Regions from separate parts of the Lysinibacillus sp. UBA5994 genome, predicted to be linked through region 1. Evidence: riboswitches for the same ligand, from Rfam matches in the RefSeq annotation. Region 1 holds a riboswitch; each other region holds the start of a gene.
What was found. A riboswitch is a leader RNA that binds a small molecule or an ion and turns the genes downstream of it on or off. The one in region 1 is predicted to bind cobalamin.
Positions count from the first base shown of each region.

Region 2: another riboswitch for cobalamin. It lies ahead of B3D98_RS01850 (FecCD family ABC transporter permease); the one in region 1 lies ahead of B3D98_RS04580 (hypothetical protein).
Region 3: another riboswitch for cobalamin. It lies ahead of B3D98_RS19175 (hypothetical protein); the one in region 1 lies ahead of B3D98_RS04580 (hypothetical protein).
Region 4: another riboswitch for cobalamin. It lies ahead of metE (5-methyltetrahydropteroyltriglutamate--homocysteine S-methyltransferase); the one in region 1 lies ahead of B3D98_RS04580 (hypothetical protein).

Region 1 covers NZ_DJAU01000012.1:368,788-376,554, reverse strand. The annotation lists gene B3D98_RS04585 (elongation factor G) at 1-229, shown strand, start outside; gene B3D98_RS04580 (hypothetical protein) at 366-1,121, opposite strand; cobalamin riboswitch at 1,348-1,531, opposite strand; gene B3D98_RS04575 (GNAT family N-acetyltransferase) at 1,743-2,510, shown strand; gene B3D98_RS04570 (PH domain-containing protein) at 2,674-3,054, opposite strand; gene B3D98_RS04565 (hypothetical protein) at 3,165-3,554, shown strand; gene B3D98_RS04560 (ABC transporter ATP-binding protein) at 3,591-4,325, opposite strand; gene B3D98_RS04555 (ABC transporter ATP-binding protein) at 4,332-5,081, opposite strand; gene B3D98_RS04550 (ABC transporter permease) at 5,074-5,886, opposite strand; gene B3D98_RS04545 (ABC transporter permease) at 5,883-6,851, opposite strand; gene B3D98_RS04540 (ABC transporter substrate-binding protein) at 6,841-7,767, opposite strand, start outside.
Region 2 covers NZ_DJAU01000005.1:43,425-51,191, reverse strand. The annotation lists gene B3D98_RS01885 (ring-cleaving dioxygenase) at 1-97, shown strand, start outside; gene B3D98_RS01880 (nitroreductase family protein) at 168-785, shown strand; gene B3D98_RS01875 (NADPH-dependent FMN reductase) at 849-1,391, shown strand; gene B3D98_RS01870 (sensor histidine kinase) at 1,875-3,269, shown strand; gene B3D98_RS01865 (response regulator transcription factor) at 3,247-3,948, shown strand; gene B3D98_RS01860 (YdhK family protein) at 3,991-4,560, opposite strand; gene B3D98_RS01855 (biotin transporter BioY) at 4,664-5,260, opposite strand; cobalamin riboswitch at 5,414-5,600, shown strand; gene B3D98_RS01850 (FecCD family ABC transporter permease) at 5,747-6,793, shown strand; gene B3D98_RS01845 (heme ABC transporter ATP-binding protein) at 6,799-7,590, shown strand; gene dapF (diaminopimelate epimerase) at 7,643-7,767, shown strand, end outside.
Region 3 covers NZ_DJAU01000057.1:66,411-74,177, forward strand. The annotation lists gene B3D98_RS19155 (putative RNA methyltransferase) at 1-474, opposite strand, end outside; gene B3D98_RS19160 (MATE family efflux transporter) at 477-1,844, opposite strand; gene B3D98_RS19165 (tyrosine-protein phosphatase) at 1,979-2,746, opposite strand; gene B3D98_RS19170 (ABC transporter substrate-binding protein) at 2,892-3,842, opposite strand; gene B3D98_RS19175 (hypothetical protein) at 3,826-4,383, opposite strand; cobalamin riboswitch at 4,542-4,739, opposite strand; gene B3D98_RS19180 (glutathione peroxidase) at 4,864-5,409, opposite strand; gene B3D98_RS19185 (hypothetical protein) at 5,490-6,044, opposite strand; gene ytvI (sporulation integral membrane protein YtvI) at 6,135-7,193, shown strand; gene B3D98_RS19195 (C40 family peptidase) at 7,356-7,767, opposite strand, start outside.
Region 4 covers NZ_DJAU01000026.1:140,934-148,700, reverse strand. The annotation lists gene B3D98_RS08860 (response regulator) at 1-958, shown strand, start outside; gene B3D98_RS08855 (GNAT family N-acetyltransferase) at 1,030-1,533, shown strand; gene B3D98_RS08850 (DinB family protein) at 1,706-2,020, shown strand; partial or broken gene B3D98_RS08845 (DUF3888 domain-containing protein) at 2,077-2,778, opposite strand; gene B3D98_RS08840 (hypothetical protein) at 2,908-3,327, shown strand; gene B3D98_RS08835 (Lsa family ABC-F type ribosomal protection protein) at 3,359-4,840, opposite strand; cobalamin riboswitch at 5,406-5,585, shown strand; gene metE (5-methyltetrahydropteroyltriglutamate--homocysteine S-methyltransferase) at 5,760-7,767, shown strand, end outside.

The sequences.
Region 1 (7,767 bases):
TTTAATGAGCTACAGCACAACCTTTGCCGCCTATACAAATGGGAAAGGTGCACTCACACTCCAATTTGATGGCTATGATGTGTGCCATAATACAGAGGATGTGATTGCACAGATTGGCTATGATAAAAATGCCGACCCTGAGTATAGTTCCTCTAGTATTTTTTGTGCTAAGGGCAAAGGATATTCGGTTCCATGGCAAGAAGCACAGGCAGCCATGCATTGCCTGTAGGGTGGGCACTTCTGGTATTTCCTCGGCTTCCACGGGTATCCATCGCTCTAGCGCGGGTATTTCTTGCTTGGGCATCAATATATCTCTACCCTGCCATAAGATATTACAAGCCCTCCAAAAAATGGAGGGCTTGTTTTTATAGTGCACCGACAGCTTTCTTTGTTGGATTGTCCAACAAATATGCGGGTTCAACTATTACATAGTCATGCTTGTTCGTAAAATCAATTAGTACCTTACCAGGTTGACTTTTTAATAGTTGTAGATGATCAATTAATTGCAGTAAAAGCTCGTGACCGTTGCCACGTGGATGCCAGTTGAAATGATAATCATTTAACGCTTGCACCGCTTCAATAAATTGGGCATATTCCTGCTGCACAAATGCAATGAGTTTGTCATGATGAGATGCTAAATCATATAAATATGTTTCGTAAAAGCGCATGACAATCGAGCATAATAAGTCATTGACACGAGCAGCACTTAAAACAGGCTTTGGCTCCAATGATAGACGGTCGAGGTTGGGCTTTGCGCGTGTAGAATCAATGCGCGTAATTAAGTGATACGCTTCTCCGTTGACCTCATAGACAATCGGATTGGTCGGCATGTACATCATAAAACTATTCGTCTTTGTTTTTAGTTCATCTGCTATGGCTGCTTTCGCTAAAAGATGACCGTCCACATCCCCATTTTGTATCCAAATAATTTCTTTATTATATAAGATTTGCTCAAAGAAGCGATCATTGCGAATCAGCTTCGTTGCTAATAATTGATCGATCAGAGACTCGACCACCATTCTTGTTTTCGCTTTCTTGGCAACTTCTGTGCGTGGTTGCTTACAAATGTTCAGATCTTCATAAGGCGTTTCCAACATTGTCGTTACATGAATATTTGTCATACGTGCATCCCCTTTGCGTACATATTTTCAAAACAAAAAGGACTCCCTACTTTTGAGGAAATCCTTCATTTTATCTTCTTTCATCACACAATGCCAAACAAACCCTAAGTATGTGTGAACGAGTTCGATTATGAACCCTTTCATTTACTATGGGCGTTTGACGTACTGTGACGAACAGAGCATTCTGTTTTGTCAACATGCCACCTCCTATTCCTCGTAGGTTTATGGTGTGTACTCATAACAGGCAGGTATCCTGACTCATGGTCATCGCCACTTTTCCCCTTCCCATCATTTGACAGTGGTTGCTGAAAAGTCGCTCACATTTACAGTTGCGGGACAGTGTCGGATTCACACCGACTTCCCTTTTAAGCAAATTGCACGCAATTTACACCTATTACTACACGTTATTCAGTTGTCATAGGAATGAGTATAAGCACATTCCTATTAGATTACTAAAATCAATTGTAAAGTAGTGTTTTTCCAAAGTCAAATATCACAATATTTTCCAAACTACTAATAAAGTTAGAGGGGGATATAAAAAAGGTGAACTGCGTATTTTTTATCTTTCATTGACTTTATAATGAAAGATAGTGAACTTCTAATAGTGGAAGGATGAAAAATATGAAAACAAGTCAACAATTAGTAACGAGTAATTTAGAGGAAAAAATGAAACTATTTACTGGAGCCGTTTCTGGACAAATTATAGAGGAAGCTCATTTTGTCATAGCCAATACAAATATTCCAACTGATACATTTAATTTGTTAGTAGCGAAATCGCCTATAATTCATAAGGAAAATCATCTTAAACAAAGGATTAATCATTTCATTGTGAATAAACTTCCCTTCAGCACGTGGGTGGATGCCAACTATCTAAGCGATGATTGGCTACAACTGATAAAAGACTGCAATTTACAGGAAGCTGAACGAAATATGATGATGAAGCTTGACCATACACTTCACACAGGTCCACGAATTTCCAATTATCTTACCATCACAGAAGTAAGTAACAAGGAAGAGCTTCTACAATATAAGGAAGTTTTTCTAAGTTTATTTGGAGAAACAGCAGAAAGAGATGCATTAGAAATTTACTTTCATCAATTCTCACAGGAAAAACTAGCATCAAATGCTCGCATGTTTATTGGTTGTATAAAGGAAATACCTATCGCTACGGGATTATTAATCGACAGTAAACATAGCTATGGGATTTATGATGTGATGACAAAAGATGCGTATAGGGGCAAGGGTTATGGCAGTGAGATGTTTCAATTCCTACTCAGTCAAACAATCGATAAGCAAAAGCCCGTAGTCTTACAGGCATCAGAGGATGGAAAAAATATTTATAAACGCTTCGGGTTTAAAGAAGTCGGAGAAATGATTGTATTTGAATAAGACTTCGCCAAGGCGCTCTTATTTACACTTGACAGTATTTTCGAGCTTACCGTAATCATGAAGCTGATTTAAAATCCGTTACACCGACCCCTTCCTGGCACGACAGAAAAGCCTCGCAAATCTGCGGGCTTTTGGTTGTGCACACGTACTATTCGCACCTTCATTACGTCCCCAAAACATACTGTGCTAAGACGCTTTGCACCTTATAAATATTTGTCGCCTTATTGAAGTTTTTTTGAATCGGTAATGGACTGCCAGACACCCATATTTTAAGCTCTGCATCTAAATCAAATGTTCCAGCTGTTTCGACTGAAAAATGAACGATATTTTTATAGGGAATGGAATGATACTCTGTTTTCTTGCCAGTCACTCCTTGCTTATCAATGAGAATCAATCGTTTATTGGTAAAAATAAACGTGTCTCTAATAATTTTATAGGCGTTCTTGACTGTCTCGTTTGGAATTAATAAATTATGGACCTCCTCCTGGAGTTTTTCTAAATTCACCTCGCTTGCATTGCCGATCAATCCATCAAATAAGCCCACTATCTGTCCCCTTTCACTCTCGTTTATTTAATGTATTACAAAGAAGTGAGAGCTACGACAGGAAATGGTGGTATTATTTAGCCTATAAAGGGGGTGAGTGGTTGCGAATAATGATAGTTGCCTTAGTGTCTCTACTAGCCGTTGTTTTACTAGGATGTAATGAAAAACCAGATGATGAATTAGCTAAGGTCAGCATTTCTATTGGTGCTAAATTTAACAAGGTGAACACTGATTTTTTTAAAGAATATACGGATGAAGAATCACTTACACTATTCCAACAAGCCATTGCAACAACAGTCAAAAACGAGGGTGTTGTCAATATGGCTTCGCCAGAATATGATGTACAAATAGTGGACAAGGCAGGAAACAAATATGGCTATCATCTTTGGTTAGGTGATAAAGGGCAAAACAGTAGTTTGATGCATGTCGAGGATACGCATACGATCTACACAATATCTAAGGAGTTCACTGAAAAATTAGCTGCGCTAGTTCACTCATAAAAAAACACTTCCCATTCAAGGAAGTGTTTTGCCAAATCAATGATCCATTGCCTGAAACAGCATTTTTGCATAACTGTCCGTGAAGGTAAAGTTGTTATTCTCTTTGTTGCTCTCATCAACAATGGTTCCAGCCTTCATCACATAAATACGGTCGCATAAATAGGAAACAGCCTTTAAGTCATGAGAGATAAAGAGAATGGCCATTGCCCTTTCTTTATTCAAGGTCTTTAATAAATCAACGATTTCTCGTTGAATCAAGCGATCTAGGCTTGAAATAATTTCATCACATACGATTAATTGTGGCTCGACCAAAAGGGATCGTAATAAATTAACTCGCTGTTTTTCTCCGCCACTTAGCTCAGAGGGCAAGGCATGTAAGATATCTGTGGGTAGCTTGACCTTCTCCAGCATGGTCTGTAAATAGGTGTCCGTTATAGGTTGCTTATGCTGAAGCGGCTCTCTTAATAGGTCCCTTACAGTCCACATGGGATTTAAAGCGGCTGTTGCATTTTGAAAAATAATCTGGCAGTTGTCGTAAAAAGCTGCGCGACGATGCTTGGTTATTGGTTGCTGTTGAAAGTATACTGCCCCTTTTTCAGGAGCTTCTAGCTGCATAATTACTTTGGCCAATGTGCTTTTGCCACTGCCACTTTCTCCTACTAATCCGACTATTTCCCCTTTTCCTACAGTAAGATGAATATGATTTAATATTGGGCGTCCCTTTCGATAGCTTTTACAAATATTGTGAACCTGAAGTAACAAAGCCCACACCTCCTCCTAAAAATGATGCGCAACTAGCTGCCTAGTGTATGGATGCTTAGGCTGCTCAAAGATTTCTGTTACTCGCCCTCGCTCCACAATTTCTCCATTTTTCATGACGAGGATAAAATCCGCGATGGAAGCAGCTACATCTAAATCATGGGTAATTAAGAGTACGGTTGTTTCTAGCCGTGTATGAAGCCTTTTCAATTGTTGAATAAATTCCTGTTGATGCAGCATATCTAAGGAAGAGGTTGGTTCATCCGCTAATAAAACAGCTGGCGCCAGATAGAGAGCACAGGCAAGCATACAGCGTTGTAGCATCCCTCCTGAAAGCTCGAAGGGATAGCGCTCCAACACATCTGCTGGTAAATGTAAATCCTGTACAATATGCTTCATTTTAGCTAGAAATACTGCCTTTGTCTGCCCCATCCGTAAGGCAGTTAATCCATACAATTGCTGTTTCATTTTTTGCGTTGGCGAAAAGCTATTAGCAGCATCCTGAAAAATCGTAAAGAAGTGCCTTTGGCGTAGTACAGATTGATCCTGTTTTGCTAATTCCACTATATTTCTTCCATTAAAAAAGATTGAGCCTTCAACTGTTGCTTGCGCTGGAAGCATGCCTAGAATGGCAGAGAGCATGGTGCTTTTTCCACTACCGCTTTCACCTATCATCACGGTAATCTGACCTTTTGGCACCGTAAACGAGAGATCGTTCAATATAAATTTTTCGTTTATTCGAACAGTAACATGCTCTATTTTAAACATGGGTCTGTCCCCCTCTCTGCTTAAATCTACTACCAATAGCTTGCACGCATAAAATCGTTACGAAAATGAACATCCCAGGAAAAAGGCCCATCCACCAAGCCCCGACAAGTAAATCATTTTGTGCCGTATAGAGCATCGTCCCCCACGATGGAATGGACGGTGGAACACCGATACCTAAAAAGCTTAAGGATACTTCCGTAAAAATAGCACCAGCAAAATTAAATATCGTCACGACAAAAATGGCGGGAAGACTATTACGCAATAAATGACGAAAAAGAATCTTCCACAGCGGCGTGCGAAACATCTTCGCCATGTGGATAAACTCTAATTCCTTCAACCGGATAAATTCAGAGCGCACGATACGGGCAGTGACAAACCAGCCTGTGCACCCCATAATCATTGCCATGCGCCATACACTTCCTTGCATAATCGCTTGAAGAGCAAGCACAATCACTAAAGATGGAATTGTTAAAAATGCCTCTAGTATACGCATCATCACTGCATCAATAGCACCACCGAAATAGCCACTTATACCGCCATAGATAATGCCAATTATGCTGGATAGAACAACCGATAACGTAGCGATAAAAAGGGTCACTCTACCACCAACGAGTAGGCGGGAAAGAACATCTCTACCTAGCTGATCTGTGCCAAGGAGGTGTGTTCCATTAGGTGCTTCATAAATATGATTCATATCCATCGCGTTTGGCTCAAAAGGCACTAACCATGAGGAAAATAGGGTGAAGCCTACTAAAAGACCAAGAATCACTAGCCAAAAGATGAGCATTTTTTGCTCTTTTCTCATACGATTCCCCCTCTTCTTAAGCGGGGATTGAGACAAATCATGAGGACATCAATCACAAATAAACAGATAACGACTACTACGCCAGTGATTAAAATGGCACCCATCAGCACAGGAAAGTCCTTTACCATCACTGCTTTCACTAAAAGCTGACCTAAGCCTGACCAGCCAAATAATGTTTCAACCACGATGGATCCTCCAAAAAATGATGGGATGGTCACACCGACATAATTGATATATGGAATAATGGCATTGCGTAAAATCATCCTACGAATAGCTCGCTCTGGTACTCCGTTGGCACGTGCCACCTCTACATAATAACGATCCTTCTCTGCCTTCACATTTTCCTGTAAAAAACGTGCGAATACCCCGACATGTGCCAGTACAAGGACCGATAAAGGAAGAACCATATGGTATAGTCGGTCCACAAGGCCGCCATCCCCTCGTACATCCTTCATCCCCGATGAAGGAAACCAGCCTAGTTGTACAGAGAACACCATGATGAATAAAATGCCAAGCCAAAATGGAGGAATGGCTGAGCTAGCAATACTTACAAAGGAAAGTCCGCGATCTAATAACGAACCCTCCTTCATGCCTGCCTGTAAGCCGAGCCATGTTGAGGCAATGGCTACGATGCCTAAAGTTCCAACAACGAGCTGTAATGTATTTGGTAAACGTTCTTGTATAATTGTCGCTACTGGTCTGCCTTCTTTTGCCGAGTAGCCTAAATTTCCTTGCATCGCTTCACGGAGCCACACACCATATTGATAGAGTATCGGTTGATCCAGACCAAAAGCTGTTTCAATGCGTTCTTTCTCCGCTGTCGATAACGTTTGGGCATTGCCACCATAATACGCTGCAGCTGGATTACCAGGAGCCGCATGCATCAGGAAAAAAGAGAGGAAGCTCACGATAATGAGGACAATTGTCCCCATTATCACGCGCTTCCCGATCCATTTAGCGATCATGCCATTTCCACTCCTCGACATTCCAGAGGAAGCCTGCCCCATGATGACCTAAAATGCGCTCTTTGACGCCACTAATCTGCTGATTAATACCATACACAGCATCCACATAGGCAAAGTAGGCGAATGGTGGATCTTGTGCTAGCTCCTCCTGTAATGCCCCATAGACTTCCTTACGTTTTTCAGGATCAACGGTTGTACGCCCCTCCTCTAGCAATGCATCCACTTTCGAATTGTTATAGCTACCATAATTGTAGCCAGCACTTGTGAGACTGGATTCACCAGAATGGAAGAGACTATACGTATGATGGTCAGCATCATACGGGCTTCCCCAGCCAACCATAAAGGCTTCTGTTTCTTCAATGACAATATTGCTCCAATCGAGTGCAGCTACTTGCACATCTGCCCCAATCTCTTTATAGCCTTCTGCCACATAATTAGCCATGTTCACACGCACTGTGTCAGTAATAGGTGCCGTAATAGTAAATGCTAATTTTTGATCATTCTTATAGCGGAAACCATCCTCAGCTAGTTGCCAGCCCGCTTGGTCGAGTAGCTCGTTTGCTTTATCAAGGTCATATTTATAATGCTCAATGTTGGCGTTTACAAAGGCATGCTTTTGTAGCGGTGAGTATGCTTCTGTACCGTATCCATGTAAAATGCCTTTGACAATACCTGCACGATCTGTCCCATAGCTAATGGCCTTGCGAACAGCAACGTCTTGCCAAATAGGATACTTCATATTAAAGAGAACACCACGATAATCTGCTGATTCCACCTCGTATAGCTTTAAATGCTCAACCTTCGATAGCTCCTCTACCTGATTCGGGTCTAGTAACGCTATATCGACCTCACCCGATTTTAGCTGGAGCGCACGCACATTACTATCGGGGATAAATTTAAAAATTACTTTCTCGAT
Region 2 (7,767 bases), on a different contig from region 1:
ACCATTTTTAGAACCAAAACGTGAACAGATTGAAAGTCTTGTTCGTCCGATTGACACTGTAAGAAGTTCCATTATGTTCGATAAAGAATATGAGTAACACAATTTCATCCAGTTGGGAAAGCAAAGCCCCACTGGATGTATACATAACTGTATTGGGGGATAAAAAAATGGAATTTTCCAAGCTGATTGATAAGCGTCGCTCTGCTAATAATTTTATCAAGGACGTTAAAATGACTGAAGAAGATATACGCCCTATTTTGGAGGATGTTAAGCTTGCCCCTTCAGCATTTAACTTACAGCATGCTAATTATATTGTTGTGCTGGATGAGGATATGAAAGAAAAGGTGAGAGAGGCAGCATATGGTCAATATAAAGTACATTCAGCTTCAGGTGTAATTCTTGTACTAGGTGACAAGGAAGCATATAAAAATACTGCTGAGTTAAGTCAGGGCATGGTGGATTTAGGCATAATTACAGCGGGTGAACTAGAGGATATTGTAGCAGAGAATACAAGATTTTATGAGGATCGCGGTGAAGGATTCATGAAAGATGAAGCCATTCGTAATGCTTCTCTGTCTGCAATGTTATTCATGCTAGCTGCGAAAAATCGTGGTTGGGACACTTGCCCAATGATTGGCTTTGATAATCAGAAAATGCGTGAGCTTTTCAATGTGCCAGAAACACATGAAATAGCCTTAATGATTACTATTGGAAAAGAAAAAGAAAGCAGTCGTCGATTACGTGGGTATCGCAAGCCAGTTGAAGAATTTGCCATTTATTATTGAAATGGTATAAAATACAATAGCTATACAAATACTAAGAATAATGTACATTTAGGAGGAAACATCATGAAAGTAGTAGCAATCGTAGGTAGTATCCGTAAAGAATCTTATAATATGCAATTAGCTCAATTTATTCAAAAACGTTATACAGAAAAGTTAGATCTTGAAGTATTAAGCTTAAAGGACCTACCAATGTATAATCAAGATATTGAAAATGAGGCTCCACAAGCAGTTCTTGATTTTAAAGCAAAAGTAAAAGCTGCAGACGCTGTACTTTGGGTTACACCTGAATATAATGGTACAGTTCCTGGGGTTATGGTAAATGCTATTGATTGGCTATCTCGTGTAGATAAAGTAATGATTGGCAAACCATCTATCATTATGGGTGCATCAATGGGGAACTTAGGTACTGTAAAAGCACAATTACATTTACGTGATATTTTATTCTCTCCAGGCATTAACTCACCATTACTTAGCGGTAATGACGTTTATATTGGTGCTGTTCACACTAAATTTGATGAAGAAGGCAATTTAACTGATGAAGGTACAGTGAAATTCCTTGACGTAGTTATTGATAATTTCTTAAGTTGGGCAAAAAAATACGTTTAATTAAAATATAACCCATAAGTATACAATATACTTATGGGTTATATTGTTGAAAAAAAGAGGATGTCACTAGCAAAAAAAGCTCTTTTGTTAAGGCGAATGGTTGATTTCGGTTCCGCTAGCGTCCGATGCCGCTTCCCTCAATTCCGTTCGCTCTAGGGTCTACTCTGTGACGCTAGCTCCTCTCCCATCAACCATACATCAAGAGATTATTTTTCATATTAGCAGTAGCGGATAAAATAGCCCATTAGAGAAAGGATAGGCACTTGGAGAAGTGATTAGTTACCCATAAAATCTTTGCTAAGATGGTAATTCTTGTGAAACGGCAAGCCTTTTTCATACAAATTCTAATGAATGTTCAATACTATGACCCATAGGTATACAATATACTTATGGGCATTTTTTGTTTGGAAAGATGCTACTTCTGCATGAAATCTTCACACTTTCAAGATATACTTTTAAGAAATTCTAAAATGGTGGTTACGGATGAGAAAATTATCATTAAAGCTGGGCATTATCTTCTTCATCACATTGTTTTGTATTGAAACCTTTATGATGTTTTTTTTGCATGTTTCCCTGACGAATTCTAGAGTGGAAGAGGAACTAGAGCGTTTACAAGCGAGAGGAAATTCACATCGTACTATATTAGAACAGAACTTCAATAATGAAACACTAGCACATGTCGTTCTTATGGAATCAGAAGCAAGTACAGATGTCGTGGTGACTGACCATTTCGGGACAATCCTTGCATCCTCACAGCCACATCAAGAAATCAGTGATCTGATTCGTGAAATAGAGGGGGAAATACCTTATGAAGGAAGGGTTTTACAAGACAATTGGCAAGAAGTTAAAGCAATTGCGACTATAAGCCCTATTCAAAATCAGCAAGGAACGATTGGCTATGTATTTATGTTTCAAAATACCGATTCCATCCATGCATTAATGAAACGGCTGAATAAGCATTTTCTCATTGTGGGTATTGTATCTGGTCTAGTCAGTATTGCAGTCATTGTTGTTCTATCTCGTAAGCTGGCTAAGCCACTTATTCAAATGAAAGAGGCTACATTGAAAATGAGTAAGGGTGATTTTACAGTTGCTCTTTCTACGAATGGAAAAGATGAGCTTGGGGATTTATCAAATGCTATCCAGCTTTTATCCAATGATTTAAATCATCTAAGGCAAGAGCGTAAGGAGTTTTTATCGAGTATTGCACATGAGCTTCGTACACCGCTAACTTTTATTAAAGGCTATACAGACATTCTTGCTAAACGGGATTTAACAGGGCAAGATCGTCAAAAGTATTTAGCTATTATAATAGAAGAAACAAATAGACTTTCTAGATTAATCAAAGATTTATTTGATTTAGCGAAAATGGATGAAAACTCATTTGTAATTGAAAAACATTGCTTACATTTAGAGCCGTTTTTTACAAGCATTGAAGAAAAATTAAGTCCCGCTTTTCAAGATAAAGGTATCTATTTAGTTGTACGTTGTGATAATGGCTTAACACTATGTGCAGATGAAGCAAGACTTGAGCAAATTCTGATTAATCTATTAAATAATGCATTAATCTATTGTGCACCAGGAGATATGACTACAGTCACTGTAAAACAAGACAGTGGAATTTTAAGCATCATCGTTGAAGACACAGGGAAAGGAATTCCAAAGAAGGATTTACCGTATATTTTTGATCGGTTTTATCGAGTGGAAAAATCACGTAGTCGTGCTTTAGGTGGATCTGGACTTGGGCTTGCTATTGTCAAGGAGCTAGTACAAGCACATGGGGGAGAAATAAAGGTTAGAAGTGAAATAAATAAAGGGACTACTTTTGAATTATCATTTAAAGGAGTAGAAATGAATGAAAACGATTTTATGCATTGATGATGAACCAAGAATGTTAGATTTATTAACCCTTTATTTGGAACCACTATTTAATTGTAGAGCAATGTCTTCTATACAAGAGGCATTGCATTTTTTAGAAGAAGAGCATGTGGATTTAGTTCTTTTGGATATTATGATGCCAGAGATGGATGGGTGGCAGGTTTGCCAGGAAATTAGGAAGTTTTGGGATGTTCCTATCATTATGCTTACTGCAAAAGGAGAACACGCTGATATTGTAAAAGGTTTAAATCTTGGTGCTGATGACTACGTTTTAAAGCCTTTTGATGAGGAAGAATTGTTAGCACGCATACATGCTGTATTAAGAAGAACGATATCTGAAGAAAAAGTGATTAACTTTGAAGGGCTTTGTTTAGATAGAGAGTCCTTTGAAGTATATTTTCAACATAAGGCAATTCCATTAACACCAAAGGAATTTGCCATGCTCGCCCTATTTTTAGATTATCAAAATAGAGCATTTTCTAGAGAACACCTTATACATGCCGTTTGGGGATATGATGTAACGATTGAAGATCGTACCATTGATTCACATGTACGTAATTTACGAGAAAAATTAAGAAAAAGTGGTTTTCCGGCGGATGATTACTTGCAAACCGTTTGGGGCATCGGCTATAAATGGCATAAGTCTGCAAAGAGAAAGCAAATGGAACATAAAAGCTAGAAAATAACCTCTACCAGAATTGAAGGTAGAGGTTATTTTCTATTATTTTGGACTAAGCTCTTCTTCTGTTACCCATTTATGATTTGTTACAGCTTCACCACTTGTAGTGGAAGTATAATCAACCATATATACAGTTGTTTGCACAGCCTCGTCAATAAGGACAGTCGCATTTTCCATACCTTCCATATGTGTTGCGTCCGTTTTTACTTCTGTTCCAGGAGCCAGTGGTGCTTCTTGTGGGTCAATTAATTCTTCATGAATTACCCACTTATGCTTTTCTATTCGCTTTCCACCAGATGTAGGCTCATAGGAAATAACATAGGCAGTTGTAGTATAGGCACCTACTATTGTTGCTTCGGCCCCTTTCATACCTTCCATATGTCCATCTGTAATAATGGCTGTGCTTCCTATAGGAAATTTCGGATTTTCAGCTTTTTTTAACGTTACTGGTACTTCGCCAGAACTTGAATGGTTCATTGTAGAATGATCCATTTCTTCAGCAGCTTCATTAGAAGTGGACGCAGGTTTTGTTTGATCCTCTGTACAAGCCGATAAACTAATTAGAGCGACTACTGATAATAGTCCGACTGACCATCTTTTATTGAATTTCATATGATATCCTCCTCACTATGTGCTCCTAATGTAGCAAATAAATGTGCAGAAACGATGGATATAACCTATGAAAAACATTTCTCTAGTCTGGCGGGGAGATATGCTATTGAATGGGCATGATCTTCAATGTTTTTTGTAATCTATGGGCGAAGATACCAGCAAAAATAGCTAAAATAATATCTTTTGGTAGTGGAGGAATCATCCAAAGCCAAGCGAGCTTATATGAAAAATTCTCTGGCGCACTTGCCCATAGCTTATAGGCAAAAAACATCCAATTTGTTCCTATCAAATAATTTATAGCCGTTGCTACCAAAGCAGCTACGATAAAACTTTTCTTTGTTCCGCTTCGTTCTACGATTAACCCCGCAACAAATGCCGCAAATATAAATGTAATAATAAACCCAAAGGTAGGGCTTAAAATTTGGCCAATTCCACCCCCGAAACGAGCAAAGACAGGAGCTCCTGCCAATCCTACGCACATATAAATTGTGCAGGCGAGCGCACCTTTTCTACTACCAAGAATAAGCCCTGCTAAAATTGCAAAGAAGGTTTGAAGCGTAATGGGTACACCACCAACTACCATAAAAGGTGCAAAGGAAGTGATATTAGCACCCACCATCATTAACGTTGTAAATAATCCAATGTAGGTAATGTCAACAGTTCTTAACTTATGGTGACTATGTTGTGTAACAGTTGCCATGATTTCACCTCGTTTTATAAGTTATTACTGCTAGTGTAAAAAACGAATGTATTTGTGTCAACTTTATTATTTATATTAGTTAACTCAATTGCTGAATTAAATTGAAGTAGACTATCTATCTATAAAAATGTATGATAGAACCGTCACAATTTTATAACTTCAAATACTATTGGTGTGACATTTTGAATGTCACTTAAAAGGGAAGTCGGTGGAAGTCCGACGCTGTCCCGCAACTGTAACGAGGAATCCTATAATATGATTTGCCACTGTTTAAGAATGGGAAGGCAATTATAGGATAGTGAATCGAAGCCAGGAGACCTGCCATTTAGTAATACCTGTAATGCCCACGAGGATGCAAGCAATTACGGACAATAGCTGGATATTTTTCTGACTTTGTTTAATCTTGGGTATTTCTATGCGCATTTTCGCATGGGATACCTTTTTTTATTGCTTCATTCATCAATATTCAGTAGGAGTTTAAAACAGATGAATAAAAAATTTATGTTATTTTCCTTCGTACTTTTCATGGTATTAATTGTTTCAATGACCTTTGCTGTAATGGTTGGCTCAGTTTCAGTTACACCGTTATATGTATGGAAAGTTATTCTTTCTAAAATTCCTTTTATACAAAATTCGATCGAGCAAGATTGGAGTCGCTCTCAGGAAATCATCATCTGGCAAATAAGAGCACCTCGTGTTTTGCTAGCTGCGATAGTAGGAGCGGGGTTAGCTATTGCAGGGGCAGCCATTCAGGCACTAGTACGTAATTCTATTGCAGACCCGTATATTCTAGGGATTTCTTCAGGGGCAGCTGTCGGAGCTACTTCTGTGATTATTTTAGGAGCCTTTTCATTTTTAGGTATTTACGCTCTTTCAGTATCCGCATTCCTTGGTTCATTACTTGCCATTGCACTTGTCTTTTTCTTATCACGTGTTGGGGGACGTGTCTCTATTTTCCGCTTGCTATTGGCAGGCATGGCTGTGTCCTTTATCTTAACGTCTATCTCTAACTTTATTTTAATGATGTCAAAGCAAGAAGGGGCCTTAAAGGCTGTTATGTTTTGGATGCTAGGTAGTTTAGCTGGAGCCAAATGGAATAATATTGTGATTCCAGCTTTCGTATTCTTGGTTGTATTTGGGCTACTGTGGCTACACTATCGCAATTTAAATTTATTATTACTAGGAGAAGAGGCGGCAGTGACATTAGGCGTTAATCTTCAGCAATTCCGTATTCAGTTAATACTACTAGTATCTCTATTAACAGGTGTGCTTGTCGCAGTTAGTGGTTCTATAGGATTTGTGGGATTGATTATTCCCCATATTGTGCGTTTAATTGTGGGCTCAAACTATAAATACGTAATACCTATCAGTGCTTTAATAGGTGGAATATTCTTAGTATGGGCAGATGCCTTTGCTCGAATTATTATTGCTCCTCAGGAAATGCCAATTGGTATTATTACAGCTTTTTGTGGAGGACCATTTTTCATTTGGCTTCTCCGTCGTAACAACTATTCTTTCGGTGAAGGAGATTAACTTCCATGACATTAGAAGCGAAAAAAGTATCATTCTCCATTTACGATCAGCGTATACTGCATGATGTAAGCATTCAAATAAAAGAAAAGCAATTTGTTGGATTAATTGGTCCTAATGGGAGCGGAAAATCAACATTGTTAAAAAATATGTATCGTCTCCTAAAACCTGAAAGTGGATCAGTAGTATTAAATGAGCAAGATATATTAAAGCAATCAAGTAAAGCAATTGCGAAAAATTTGGCTGTTGTAAGCCAAGAGACACCCGTATTATTTGATTTCACTGTGCATGATTTAGTCAGTATGGGAAGAACCCCACATAAAAAGCTGTTAGAGCTTGATCAAGAGAAAGATTTTCAAATTGTTAAAGAGGCTCTTAGACAAACGGGCATATCGCATTTAGAGAAACGAAGCTTTAGTTCGCTTTCTGGTGGCGAGAAAAAACGTGTCATGGTTGCAAGGGCACTCGCTCAACAAGCACAGATATTAATATTAGATGAGCCGACGAATCATTTAGATATTCAACATCAACTTCAACTTATGGATTTAATTCAGACTTTGCATTTAACCGTAGTAGCAGCTTTACATGATTTGAATATTGCTGCTATGTATTGCGATCAAATTTACGTTTTACAGCAAGGGCGAATAGTTTGTCATGGTACACCAGAGGAAGTACTTACGCCAACAGTGCTGCAAGATGTATTTGGTGTTTTTGCGGATATTCAAATACATCCAATGACAGGGAAGCCGTATCTTACATATGTTCCTGAACAGTTCACGAAGGGGTTTAGCCAAATATAGAAAAGTTTCATCTTCTATTAGATACATAAAACATCCTTTAAGGAGTGACTGTATGCAAATAGCCTTTACGAAAATGCATGGTATTGGCAACAGCTATATCTATCTTGATCTTTTCCAACATGATTACAAGGAAGATATCTTTTGTGAATTGGCTCAAAAAATGGCCAATGTCCATAC
Region 3 (7,767 bases), on a different contig from region 1:
ACTCGCTTGAGCAAATGGACTTTTAGCTAAATCCCCTACACACCAAATTTGTTGAGGATAATGACGTGCTGCAGCCAAAATGCCCTCCTTCGCTATGTCAATTCCAACGCCAATACCATGATCTCTATCATTCATAATGCGAGCTAAATGTGAGCCCTCTCCACAACCAGTATCGAGCACCGTTTTTGCAGAGCTTATAAGCTCACCGATTCGGGCTTCTACAGCATCATAAATCCCACTATCAATAACAGCCTTGCGGGATTCAAAAAGGCTCTTACTATATTTAGAAGCGGCGTTATGTGTCAGCATATTGACATAGCCTTGTTTCGCAATATCAAAGGAATGGTTAGAAGTACAAACCAATCTCCCCTGCTCATATACATGCATTGATTGCTGACAGATTGGACAAGCAAAAAGGGTGATATGTTGATCCATTAATGCCGCCCCGATAGCACGTTTCGATAATGCGCCCATTTCTATGCCTCCTTTTTGTCGTTCGGTGATACAAGAGCATAACGCTCCCATTTACGACTTTTCCATCTAAAGTATACGATAATTGCCCGCACCCATTCATCTGCTGAAATGGCTAGCCAAATTCCGACCAAGCCCCAATCCAATACAAAGACAAATAAATAGCCAAGCGGCAGGCTCATGCAAACCATTGATAGAAAACCAATTTTCACAGGGAATCTAGCATCCCCAGAAGCGCGTAAAGAGTTAATGACAACGATATTCATTGTGCGACCAGTCTCTAGCAAAATACTTAATGCTAACACGGATGCCCCAATCTTAATGACTTCTGGATTATCAGTAAATACCTGCATAAGTGGCTTACGGAATAGCGTAACGACTGCGACCATAATAATCGTAAAAGCAAATGCTGCACGAACACTTTTCCATAGCTGATGATACGCCTCATCTTTTTCTCCTGCACCTACATGACGACCAATAATAATGGCTGTTCCTGTACCAATGGCAATTGCAAATAAATACGTAAACATCGAAATATTCATAGCATATTGTCGTGCTGCTAGTGTTTCTGCTCCTAAGTAAGTCGCATAATATAAAAAGATGATTTGGCAAAATTGATAAAGTACCTGTTCAAACGCAGATGGTAAACCAATGTTTAATATTTTTCTCACATATTCCTTTGAATACTCAAAAAAATATTGTAACTTTACGCGCACTTCCATTACCTGATACAGCAACCAGAAAAATACTAGGACGGCTAATCCGCGACTAATGACAGAGGAAATAGCCGCTCCTTTCACACCAAGCTCTGGTAAACCTAAATTCCCAAAAATAAGACCGTAGTTTAGCACAACATGTAAGACGTTCATGCCAAGCGAAACGTACATAGTTTGTTTTGTCCAACCATGTACACGAATAATTGCAGCGAGTGCATTAATAATAGCCTGTAGGAAAATAAAACTCCCAATGATGGCTAAGTAACTTTGTGCATAGTGGAGTACTTCTCCCTGCAAGTTCATCATTGTCATTAAATGTCTCGCAAAGAAGAAAAATAAAATACTCATTAAAAGCCCAACGACCAAATTCATCGTGACCGCTAACGCCGAGATCTTGGCCGCTTCAAAAAAGCGTTTGGAGCCTAAATACTGAGAAACAACAATAGATGCACCATTGCCCACTACCTCCAGAATCAAGATGGCAATATGGATATATTGATTGGCTGCACCTACTCCTGATACAGCATTATCTGATAAAGCACTGAGCATAAAAGTATCGGCTAGTCCCATCAACATAAATAGAAAAACTTCTAAGAAGATTGGCCATGTTAAATGGAATAGACTTAACTTATTTGTCTCTTTAATTGTGTCTGCCAATACTTTCACTTCTCCTATTTTTTCTTAAAAATCTATTGTATCTTATCACAAATATTCAGACTGTAAAGAGATTTATAGGAAGACAGTGCTTCCACATAAAAAATCCCTTTCACATCGTGTGAAAGGGCTCATTTTTAAATTAAGCAATAAGATTGTAATTGCTCTCGTTTTTCAATTGTTAGGCCAAATTCCTGCTCTAAAAACCCAGTCTTAGAACCATAGCGACGATCCATCGCATCCAATGCTGCTTGTAAATAGTCTTCACGGGCGGACATTAATGCATAAAATTGCTGTAGTTCTTGCTCATTATACTGATGCTGAATAGCCTGAGCCATTCGTTCTACCATTGGACGTAAATGTATATTAGTATCTAAATAATCCTCCATGATAGTCTCCACGGGTACATCTAAAGCTAGTAAAATAAGTGCTCCTCCAATACCCGTTCGGTCCTTACCAACTGCGCAATGATGTACAAGACCTAGATTATTAGGATTTTGAATCGTTTGCATTAACTCTTTAAATGAAAGATTGTTAAAAGGCATTTGTGCATAAAAATCCCGAAACATCTCAGGGCTTACCACTTTATAGAAATCTCTACCACCAGCATTGGTTGGCATTTCAAAAGCATGATTACCCTTCGCTGGGATTTGTATATATTGAGCATGCGAGAACACTGGGTTAGGATTATGATACGCCTCATTGTTATCGCGATAATCAAAAATGGTCTTAATCCCTAACGTTTCAAATAGCTCTTTATCCGACAGTGTCATTTTTCCAAGGGCAGCTGAGCGGTAAAATAAACCGTTCTTTACCCTACGCCCATCTTTTGTTTTATATCCACCCATGTCTCGGAAATTATAGACTGCTTCAAATGGAATTACCTTTGTCTCTAATTGCTCCAATCACTACACCTCCTAAGATTATCAAGCATACTTACTTTTATTTTAAAGAACAAACTACATTAATTCCAATTTTCACGCTAGGTAATAATTTAAACCACATAAAAAATGCTAGCTGAATGGCTGACAGCTAGCATGGAAACATTTCTTATTTAAATAACTCTGGGTACACAGCCTTCGCTACTAATTCTACAGCTTCACCAATACGCGGACCAGGTCGATTAGAGATATCTGTATCAATGGACAATACCGCTTTGTTTTGAATAGCTTTCACAGTATTCCAACCATCACGTCCAAGAATTTCTCCTATTGGATCTTCTGTATAGTTTACTGTTGTTAAAATAACATCTGGATTTTTCGCAATAACATCTTCCTCATTCACTTTTGCCCAGCTATTCAAGTCAGAAAAAACATTATTAACATTAGCTGCATCTAATATTTCTTGCTGGAAAGTGCTAGAGCCTGCTGTATATATATCTGGCTTAGGGCTAACCTCTAAATAAACATTTTTCGGCGTTTTTACATCCTTCACCTTCGTTTGTACTTCAGCAATTTTCGCTTTAATCTCTTCGTTTAATTTATTTCCTTTATCAGGAACATCCATCACAGCAGCAATTTGTTCGATATCTCCATAAACATCGTCGAAAGTAGTCGCAGATTGAATAACAAACACTTTAATTCCTGCGTCCTCAAGCGGCTTTAGGGCATCCTTATCACCGATTGTATAAGCAATGACAACATCTGGCTTTAACGCTATAATTCTTTCACTGTTAAAGTTCGTAGTATCAGAGACACGTTCAATTTTTTGTGCTTCCTCTGGGTAAGTATCGTACTCAGTTGCTCCTACAATTTTATCGCCAACACCTAAAGCAAACAAAATTTCAGTATTACTTGGTTGTAAAGATACAACTGTTTTTGGTACTTCTTTAAACTCTATTTCCACTCCACGGTCATCTGTCACTTTATAGCTTGTTTTCTCTGCTTGTTGTGTATCTTGCGAAGCATCTTTATTTTTTGTATCTTCAGCAGTGCCACAGCCTGCTAATACCAGTGCAAGTAAGAGCACTGATAGCCATTGGAAATTAAATACTTTTTTCATTGTTATTCTCCTTTTTCTTTTTCATTGGGTAGGATTTACTAATAAACGGTATTTCCGCTATTCCAGCTTGCTGATTCATAAAAACAGCCATGACAAAACATACATTAGCTAATAAACCAAGGTAATCGAAAAGAATAGCTGGAACCTCTCGTTCTTCTGATACTTTGTGTAAAGTACGATATGATTTTTTTGCCTCACTGCGACAAAGATGTAAGGCTGCAGCAGCCTCTGTTCCTTGAGGTAAAACAAAACTTTGAATCTCTTCCTTCACATGGCGAACGTAAAAATCATAACGTTCACTTAACCAAGATAAATCCTCTTCAGTTACTGCTAATTTCCCACGTACTGAGCCATTCACATGATAAGCCATAGGTAACATAAGCAATAAATCCTCAGCAACAACTTGAACATCCTCTTTTTTTACCGCAGCTAATGCAACTCCTAGATGTGTTGTCAGGCTATCTGTTCGAATTTCAAAATCGACCGTTGAAGCTTTCTCACGCATAAATGGATAACAAGAATAACGGGCATCTTTTTTCACTTGCTTCCCCCCTATTTTCTATAATGAAAAATTCTTATTTGAAAGGCATAAAAAAGTCGCTCCTTTTTGCAAAGGAACGACAAAAATAACATAATGAGCCATCAAACTGGACAAAGCCTATGTATTTGCCGTATATCCTCCTAGCTTCCGAGAAGTTTTTATACGTTCAAATAAAGGTCGGTCTCCTGGCTTGTACAGTTCGTCACATGAAACGAATGTGTTATAAAGGACCTTCCCATCTTCTTTGAGACAGTGGTAAATCTTTATAATGGCTGCACTTACAGTTGCGGAAACAGCTCCGGTTTTTCACCGGATTCCCGATTATGCTAATTAGCACCTTTATTCTGCAAGAATATTTCATTTGTAAAGCAGTTTATCATATATGCTTCAGAAAAAATAGCTGTACACAGTTTTAAAATATAGCATTATTTCTACTTGAAGAGAAAACCCTAACAAATTTTTACATTATTAAGAAATTTACTATAATAGTGTTTCAATTGCTTTTTCAATATCGAGCTGTGAATCTGTTGGTTCAAAGCGTGCGACGGTCTTACCATTAGCATCTACTAGAAATTTTGTAAAGTTCCAGCGAATATTACGACCATCTAAAAAGCTTGGGGCAAGTTGAACAATTGCTTCTGCCAACATTTTCTCCTGCATACTTGCCTTCCCAAACTCTCGGTAATCCACTTCATGCTTTAAATAATTAAAGAGTGGATGGGTAGCCTCTCCATTTACCTGTACAAGCTCAAAAATCGGGAATGTGACCCCATAGTTTACCTTGCATAGATGCTTAGTTTCCTCCCCATCTTCAGGATTTTGATGGCCAAATTGATCACAAGGGAATCCAAGAACTACAAAATTCTCTTTTCCATATCTATCATACATTTTCTGTAAGTCTTCAAATTGATATGTAAATCGGCATTGGTTTGCCGTGTTAACAATTAACATTGTTTTTCCACGATATGTTTCCATCGATAAAATTTCGCCATTAGGCTTCCGAACTAGATAATTATAAATGCTCATGCATAATCCCCTTTTTTCATTCATTATAGTTGACTATTCTATCGTTCATCAAAGAATTTGCACAAAAAAACACCACCTCGCTACTTTGAACGGATGGCTGACTTATACTTCTTTTTATATTTAGCATCTTGTTCTTCATTAATTAAACGATGGGCAATATCTAATAATTTCGAGTCATTTGTTTGATCATATAACTTTTTAAATGACATTATAATATCCTGACGAATAAGAGATGGCTGTTTTTCATCTATACATGTTTGAAATCTTTTAGCTAGATACGATACAACCAAATCTCTTTGTACTGGACCCGCCTGTCCAATTTTCCAAATTGCTTGTAATGCATGCCTTGCCGTAGCAGATTGTTCATCGTAAGTCACAGCCCAAATCTTTAAAAAATCCTCCAAGACCCTTTCTTCTGGATCACTTTTTGCAGCTAAAGCGCATAAAATTTGTGCAGCACGTGCACGAGAATAACCATTATTGTATGTAAGAGCTTTTATTAGCTGTTCCCAAACTGCATATGTCCAATCTACGGGTTCTTGCATAATTTTTATTAATTCCTCGTAAGATTCATATTGAATATCGCGATCATGCTCTGTTAGATTACTAAAAAGTTGCAAAATCTCTTTTTCCATAATTCATCCCTACCTTTATTGTTTCAGAACGTAATAAAATTTGATTTATGGTTACACTTAACTTAATTTTTTCGCAAAGAAGGTGAGTTTATGAATAAATTTAATGCTAGGAAATTGATTTTTCGGTTGATTGTGATAATATCACTACTTCTAGCTGCCTATTTTGTTATCCCAGTGTCCATGCCTTTAATACTTGCTGGGATTAGTGCATTTTTCTTAGAACCAATTGTCATGTTCTTTAAACGGAAATGGAAAATGTCACGGAAAATAGCAGTTGCTTTTATTTACATAGTGAGTGTTATTGTTATATCTATTATTTGTTATCTTTCTATTACACAAATAATGACACAAATAATTTTACTATCTAAGCAAGCTCCCTATTATATTTCCAAGCTATCAGATATGTGGCTTCATATGCAAGAAAATATTTCTAAATACACAGAAGACTTTCCACCTGAAGTAAGTGCTTCGCTTCAAAAAACCACTATGGATTTCATAAAGAAAGTCGAAGAATCCTTTTTAAGCTTCTTTAATTATAGCAAAGTTTCTGCCTTCTTTTCAGAGATACCCAGCCTATTTATCAGTCTTCTCGTTTATATGATTGCGCTATTCCTATTTATGCTTGATTTGCCTAAGTTAAAGCAAATCACTTATAAATATTTAAAGCCCAATACAGCAAAGAAGATAAAAATTATTTTAAATCGCTTAAAAGATGCAACATTTGGCTATATGAAGGCTCACTTATTTGTAAGCTTTATTATTGGAGGCGTCACACTCATTGGACTGCTATTAATCCAACCGAAATATGCAGTAACAATGACGATTATTATCTGGTTAATAGATATTGTACCATTCCTAGGCTCTATCATTATTCTAGCGCCATGGGGACTTTACCACCTGTTGATGGGAAACACCTCTATAGCTGTAAAATTATTCATCTTAGCTGCTATTTTACTTATTATTCGTCGAGTAGTCGAGCCTAAATTAATGGGAGACCATATCGGTTTATCCACTTTACCAACATTAATTTCCATGTTCATAGGTCTACAGTTATTTGGTATTATCGGTTTACTTGTCGGCCCATTCGTTATTATTTTCTTTATTGCCTTGAAAGAGACAGGTGTCATCAAAGTAAATTTTAAAATTTAATATCAATTTAATATGCAGGAAAGTCTCTTTTCAAGAATAGAAGTAGTCGTCTTGTTTCTTTTGAAAGAATAGCATTCCAAAAACAAAAAAGGTCATCTTTGTATATTTTTCTCTACAAAGATGACCTTTTTCTTATCTCAACCGTCTATATATTAGTGAGGCCTATTGAATACGTCCAAAGCCTACTAAGTATTGATTCCACCAATCAAGTGATTCAATTACGACACCATTGTTTTGAGCGTCGATCATTGTGTTATTACCTAAATAAATACCTACGTGAGCTACACCTGAACCATAGCTGAAGAACACTAAGTCCCCAACGCGTGCTTCACCTGCTGAAATGCGTTGTGTTGCTAAATATTGTTGTGATGCTGTACGAGGTAAAGAAACACCCGCTTGCTTATATGACCATTGTACAAGACCTGAACAGTCAAAACCTGTCGATGGGTTGCTACCACCCCAAACATAAGGACGTCCTAGGAATTGTTTAGCTGTTGAAATGGCATCTCCTGAAGAAACAGTGCCAGCTCCTGACCCAACAATAATTTTTTGTGGTTCGCCTCCACCATTATTC
Region 4 (7,767 bases), on a different contig from region 1:
TGTAGTGTTTTTAGATATTGAAATGATTGACACACACGGTATGCAACTTGCAAAGCATCTCCTACACAAGCAACCATCCTTACAAATCATTTTTGTTACAGCTCATACACAATTTGCCGTGGAGGCTTTTGAAGTTGAGGCAACAGATTATTTATTAAAGCCAGTACAGGAAAAACGACTGATTAATGCGTTAACAAAAGCACAGAAAAAAATGGTCGTGACGGTGGCGCCGAGGGATGAGAAGAAAAACTCATTATATGCGCATACATTAGGCAGCTTTTATCTACTGGATGTTCAACATAATGTGATTAAGTGGCGAACAAGAAAAGTACGTGAACTATTTTTATATTTACTATTTCACCAAAAACGGCCTATGTTAAATGCAGTTCTTTTAGAGGAATTGTGGCCAGATTTGAACTTTGAAAAGGCAGCTAGTAATTTACATACAACTATTTATCATTTAAGAAAGATATTAAAGGACAATGGTATTCAAGATCCCATACTCTTGGTCAATAATCACTATAAATTAAATGCGGAAATTCAAACTGATTATGATGAGCTGAATCAACTATTGGAGCAGGATCAACATGATGAGAAATCCATTCAGCAGTTATTGAATTGCTATGAGGGTGATTTTTTAATAGATGAGGAGTATTTATGGGTTAATCAAATCAGGCTCCGCTTAAAGCAATCTGTATTACATGTGCTTGAACAGTATATTGCACGTACAGACGTTGCCCACACTTTATTAAAGTATAATTGCCTACAAAAGCTTTTAGAGCTAGACGAATACAATGAACAGTATATGTTTCAATTGTTAGAATTCTTAATTCAACAAAATAGGAAACAAGAATGTATAAAATTCTTTGAATCTATAGAGGCAAAATTAGCTGAAATTGATCTCGCTGTGCCAGAAAAATTTTATAGAAAATACAACGAGTTCTTACTCAACGTTTAGAAACGATTTCGGAAAAGTAATTTCTGTTTTAATAGTAGGTAATAATTTTATAAAAAGGAGATGCTTTCGGCATGCAAAAGATTGAAATAATTGAGCTTCACCATATTGAGCAAGATTTGGAGAAGCTTACTGAATTATTGATTATGGTCGTAGATGAAGGAGCATCCGTAGGTTTTTTACCTCCACTCACACAAGAACAAGCGATAAAATATTGGCAATCTGTCTTAGCGTCAGATGTCTTACTGTTCATTGCGAAAATAAATAATGAAATTGCAGGTAGTATTCAAATGCATTTAACTAGCAAACCAAATGGCATTCATCGTGCTGAAATTTGCAAGTTAATGACACATCCCAACTTTAGACGCAACGGTATTGGACGAGCGCTGATGCAACAAGCAGAGGAACGAGCAAAACAAGAAAACCGCTCCTTGCTAGTTTTAGATACGAGAGAAGGGGATCCTTCTAATAAATTATATAAATCATTAGATTATCAAGAAGTAGGGAAAATTCCGCAATATACTATTTCACCAGATGGAGAATTAGAAGCAACCGTAATTTACTATAAATTAATTTAATCCATGGTATTGAATATAACTGAAAACGTGTAGAAAGGGAGCTAGTATATAAACGAAGCGCAATTATTTATGCAAATGAAAATGTGGCGTAATTGGACTGTTGAATTTCTACGTACGATCCCTGAGAATATTGCTGATCAGATACCCGCTGGACATCATAACAATATTCGTTTTGAATGCTGGTCATCTATTAGTTGGTTGGGATCATTCCGTTTTTCCAGCTGTTACACAAGAAAGGCATTTGCCCCTATCCTATCATGTAATGTTTCCTAGTGGCAGTAAACCAGATAACTGGACTGAGCAACCGCCAACAATGGATCAAATCATTATGCTCCTAGAGGAACAACCAATTCTTATTGAACAAGCTTGTGCAGGACATCTACATGAACCGCTTAAAGAACCTTTTTTAGGTATGAAAACATTAGGCGATATGGTTGTCTTTCATATGAACCATGAAAATTTTCACATGGGAATTATAAAAGTATGATGCAAACGCTCTTAAAGAATGAAGCCTAACTGATGGAATCAGTTGGCTTCATTTTTCTATATATACCACGGTAACAGATCCTCCATTTTCCTACCTGGCTTACTTGTTTTATCTGTTACGATCCATGTGCCGTCTTTCTTTTGCAGCTGATAGCTTACATTTGTACCATCCGCCCTTTTAAAGAGCATATAACCTATATTACCCTTGATAAAAGTGACAGGGTCTATGACATTTTTGTAGGGAATCTTTCGCTCAGGAAATAAAATATGGGTCACTATTTCCTCTGCAATCATAGCAAGGGATTTCATATCATTATTAATTTCAGCTTGATATTGCAATTGATCGTATCGGTAGGAAGTATACGATGCTAAGTATAGCTTAAAACTCTGCTGTATATCTAACAGTGTTGCCCTATAGAATGCGTTTATTGCTTTTTCTACATCATCTGCCTCATGTATATAGCGAAGTGTACTGACACCAGTTGGACTGACTTCAAACGTAATGATTTCCTTACTGTAGGGTGGGGAATGTGCATGCTCAAAGGTCGTAACTTCCACGCTAACTTTAAAGCTAAACTAACTTTCTTTGACAATTTTTAAAATTTTCACATCATACAATCCATACTGCTTAGGATAGCCGTAGTAATGATCAATTTCCTTTTCAATAAATGGATTAAGGATTGTAATGAATGTGTCCCTGATTAGTTGATCATCAGCTTGTTTACTTTGCGCATAAATCTTACATGGCAGAATGAACATAGTGAAGATAGCCATTAAAACATAAGCAAATTTTTTCATGGAATAGTGACCTTTCTGCAGGATGATACTTTATAGAGTGCACCAATCACAGTAAATTATCGAGCATTTTTAAAGAAAGGGAGTTGAACAATGGAAAAAATAATAATGCCCTTTTTATGTATGCTTTTGTTATTTCCAACAGCTACTTCGGGATCAGAACCTGAAGGCTTAAAATGTCCAAATCCAGATGTATTGATGAAAACAACGGAGAAAGACAAAGACGAGCTTAGTCAAGCATTAGCTGACATCATTCCAAAAGTATATGGCTCAAGCCCTGATTATCAGGAGTGGCAAATTGAGGTGATAAAGCCCATGCCCATATTAACTGGCATGGAGGAGAATTACTATAAAATGGCGGTGAACTTCTGTGGAGAAAATGTGGCTAATCACTCCTGGTTTGTTCGATTAAGGTTTCCAAGATTACTGCCAGCGCAAAGTGCATCACTAGGTGAGCTATATATCGTAAAAGAGACAAATTCTAAATGGGTTCATTGGTTTCAATATCATTAAAAAGGAAGAATCCATAAATGGATTCTTCTCTTTATGACATCGCTATCGTTTTCGTTGCTACAGTTTGTTGAAATGCCTGATCATGCTCAACAATCACCATTGTGAGATGAGAGCTTTTTATGAGCTCTTCAATCTGCATGCGTGAATAGATATCAATAAAATTGAGTGGTTCATCCCAAATATATAAATGAGCCTTCTCACACAAGCTTTTAGCAATCAGCAGCTTTTTCTTTTGCCCACCAGAATAATGAGAGATATCCTTCTCAAATTGAATACGCTCAAAATCCATCTTGCGCAGGATTGATTTAAATAACGTCTCATCAATACCATGCTCTTCAATAAATTCCGATAGCAATCCCTTTAAATGGGATGTATCCTGCTGAACATAGGAAATGACTAGACCTGAAGCTAACTTTATGGAGCCTGTATGTTGGATGGGATTACCTAGAATAAGTTTTAACATACTACTTTTTCCGCTTCCATTTTTGCCATCTAAAACAACTCGATCCCCTTGTGCCACTTTGAAGCTAATAGGCTTATTCACGATATGGTCATCGTACCGAATCGATACATCCGTGACAACAACCATTTCTTTTGATGGATATGCCAATGGCTCTACTTTCAATGACTCGGTTTTTTCAACATTTTTTAGCAGTTTTGATTTTTCCTCAATAGCTCTTTGTTGTCTGGATTCCAGGTTCTTCGCTCGTTTCATCATCTTGGCTGCTTTATGTCCAACAAAGCCTTTGTCCAGTTTGGAACCTGAATTGGTTGTGCCGTTTTTGGAGGCTTCCACTTGATTAGACCAACCTGACGAACGCTTTGAAGATTGTTTTAACCGGTCGATATCTTTTTGCAGTCGTTGATTGGTTACTTCTTCGTGTTCCTGCTGACGATCAAAATTTAACTTCCAAGAAGAATAGTTTCCACTTTGAACGTCAATATTGGCTCTATTAATCGATAGGATATGGTCAACACAGCCATCTAAAAAGCTTCTGTCATGTGAAATTAAAATAAATCCTTTTTTCCTGCGAAGATAATCGGAAACCGTCTTTCGTGCATCCGTGTCTAGGTGATTGGTTGGTTCATCAATTAATAAAAATTGACCCTCTGTCAAAAACAACGCAGCAAGCAGCACCTTTGTTTGTTCGCCATTGGATAATGTTTTAAAAGGACGATACATGACCTCCGCATCTACATGTAGGTAAGCTATTTCACGTAGACACTCCCAATCTTCTGCCTGAGGACAAATTTCCTCAAATATTTCATGGGTATATTTATTTGGATCAGAAACTGGATAGGGGAAATAAGTGAAGTCTACAGAAGAGATGATTTTTCCGCTATACTCATAATTTCCTAATAACAACTGAAAGAATGTTGTTTTACCTCGTCCGTTTCTACCGATAAATCCAAGTTTCCAATCCGTATCGATTTGAAAGTTGACATTCTCAAAAATATTGTCAAAGCTGCTTGGATAAGAAAAAGTTAGGTTTTGTACTTGTATCATGGACATGATAATTCCTCCTTTGTATTGCAACAGTTTACTTTTCATACAAAGTCGGTCTATCCATCTATGGTTGATTTCTCCGTATAAGCAGATGGATATTAACGACTTATACGGAGTGTTACATGCGTTACAATAGTTTCTGAATCGCTCATATTTTTTCCTCTCCTTTATGGGTAAATGAAAGGTACAAAATCAACTATGAAAGCAAGAAAAAATCCCTCCAATTGTGCATTGGAAGGATTAGTCTTTCTCTGAATTAATGCGATTTGCCATTTGTGTCATGACAAATAAAATGCAAACTGATAGTTAAAAATGGATAGACTAACCCTATATTTTGTGTTTGAAATCATTCAATTCAAATAAAAATATAGTTTAGTTCTTCATTGTCCATTCATCAGTCCTCTCATAATTGTCTTTTTATAGTAACAAATTTTTTTACAGAATACAATGTAACCTTATTTTCATTTAGTACTATACAATAATTCCTATAATATTTATAGAAATAATTTATATAATAGTTGAAAAATAATTTCTACTATTCTGAAATATGTGCTATAGTAGGAGCATAATTGAATATTGTGTAAGACTTGGTGCCAAATGAATGTTTGGCTTAAAAGGGAAGTCGGTGCAAATCCGACGCTGTCCCGCAACTGTAATTCGGAGCAAATCACAAATGCCACTGGGGAAACTGGGAAGGCTGTGAGGCGTGTTGATGGAAAGCCAGGAGACCTGCCAATTTCTAGTACACACCAAATACCTACGTGGAAATAGGTGGTGAAAAGTGACCAAATAGGCACTGTGCGATAACGTTTATGCGAAAGTAGATACTTTTTCGTATTGTTTTAGCATTATTAATTTTAACATGCAGCCATTTTCCTAATAGGAGAATGGCTTTTTATTTTTTCTAAAAAAGGAGCTTAAAAACATGAACTATACAAGTACATTGATCGGTTATCCCTATATAGGGGAGGAACGCGAATGGAAAAAAGCACTAGAAGCATTTTGGCGTAATGAACTTTCTGAGGAGGACTTTGAGGAAAAATTAAAGAAAATCCGTTTATCAAGAATAAACAAGCAGCTGCAACTTGGAATCGATATGGTGACAGTTGGCGACTTTACGTTTTACGATAGAATGTTAGATACAGCTTTGATGTTTGGTTTAGTTCCAAAGCGCTTTAACTGGCAAGGTGGTAAAGTCGATTTTCATACCTACTTCAGTGTAGCAAGAGGAGACAAAACAGCCGTAGCTAGTGAAATGACGAAATGGTTTAATACAAATTATCACTACATTGTTCCAGAGTATGAGGGACAAGCCTTACAACTAACAGAAAATAAAGTGTTAGCCGACTTTTTAGAGGCGAAGGAAACTTTCGGTATCATTGCGAAGCCGACACTAATTGGTCCCTATACATTTTATAAGTTAACGAAAGGCTACAACAAATTAACACAGGTTGAGTACTTATTAGCTTTATTACCACTCTATACGCAGGTATTAAAAGAATTAGTGGATGCAGGTGCCACTTGGATTCAGCTAGAAGAGCCATCCCTCGTCTTAACACTTGATCCAGCAGAGATAAAGCTGGTGAAAGAAATGTATGACCAGTTAGCCACTGCCGTTCCTGAGGCTAAAATAATGCTACAGACTTATTTCGAAGCTTTAAGTGCCTATGAAGCATTAAGTACATTGCCTGTTCAAGGATTCGGTTTGGACTTTGTTCATGGCTATAAAGGAAATATGGCGTCACTTCGTCAATTTGGTTTCCCGCAGGATAAAGTATTAGGAATAGGGGTAGTGAATGGCCGTGATATTTGGCGTTCAAACCTGGCGGAGGTCAATGCGACAATTCAAGCCATTGAACAGCTAAGTCATGCTGTTGAACTATGGATTCAACCATCAAGTAACCTACAGCACGTTCCAATCACAACCTCTCTGGAAAATGAACTTGACCCTGTTTTAAAGCAGTCTCTGGCCTTCGCAGATGAGAAAATCGTAGAAATCACGGGGCTGACTAAATATAGACGAGATAAAGATGGTTCCTTACAACATAATTTTTCAGAAAGTATGAAGGCGATTGAGGCTCTAAAAAATCATCCAATCCGCCAAAATAAGTTAATTCATCAAGCCGTTCAAACTGTGACAAAGCAAGATTTTGAACGACACAGTAATTTTACGAAGCGACAAACGATCCAACAACAAGCCTTAGGATTACCGCTGTTTCCAACAACTACAATCGGTAGCTTCCCGCAATCAGATGAAGTGAAAAGAAATCGTAATGCGTGGCGAAAGAAACAATTATCGAATGAAGCCTATGAAACATTTTTAGAAGACGAAACAAAGCGCTGGATCTCCATACAAGAGGAATTAGATATCGATGTACTTGTTCATGGTGAATTTGAGCGTACAGATATGGTCGAATATTTCGGTGAAAAGCTGACTGGCTTTGCCTTTACAGAGAAAGCGTGGGTTGTTTCATATGGATCACGCTGTGTGAAGCCTCCGATCATTTATGGAGATGTTGCATGGGCTTCACCAATTACCGTAAAAGAATCCGCCTATGCCCAAAGCCTAACGAAGCGATTTGTAAAAGGCATGCTGACAGGGCCAGTAACAATATTAAATTGGTCCTTTGTGCGAGATGATTTGTCCCGTAAAGATGTCGCTTATCAAATTGCATTAGCACTCCGTAAAGAGGTGGAAGCACTAGAAAACGCAGGTATATCAATTATTCAAGTGGACGAGCCAGCGTTAAGAGAAGGTTTACCGCTTAGAAAGGAGGAATGGGGGGCTTACTTAGAGTGGGCTGTCAATTCCTTTAAGCTTGCGACATCTAGTGTCAAAGATGAAACACAAATCCATACACATATGTGTTACTGCGAGTTTAATGATTTCATCGAACCAATTAGCGCACTAGATGCAGATGTGATTTCCATAG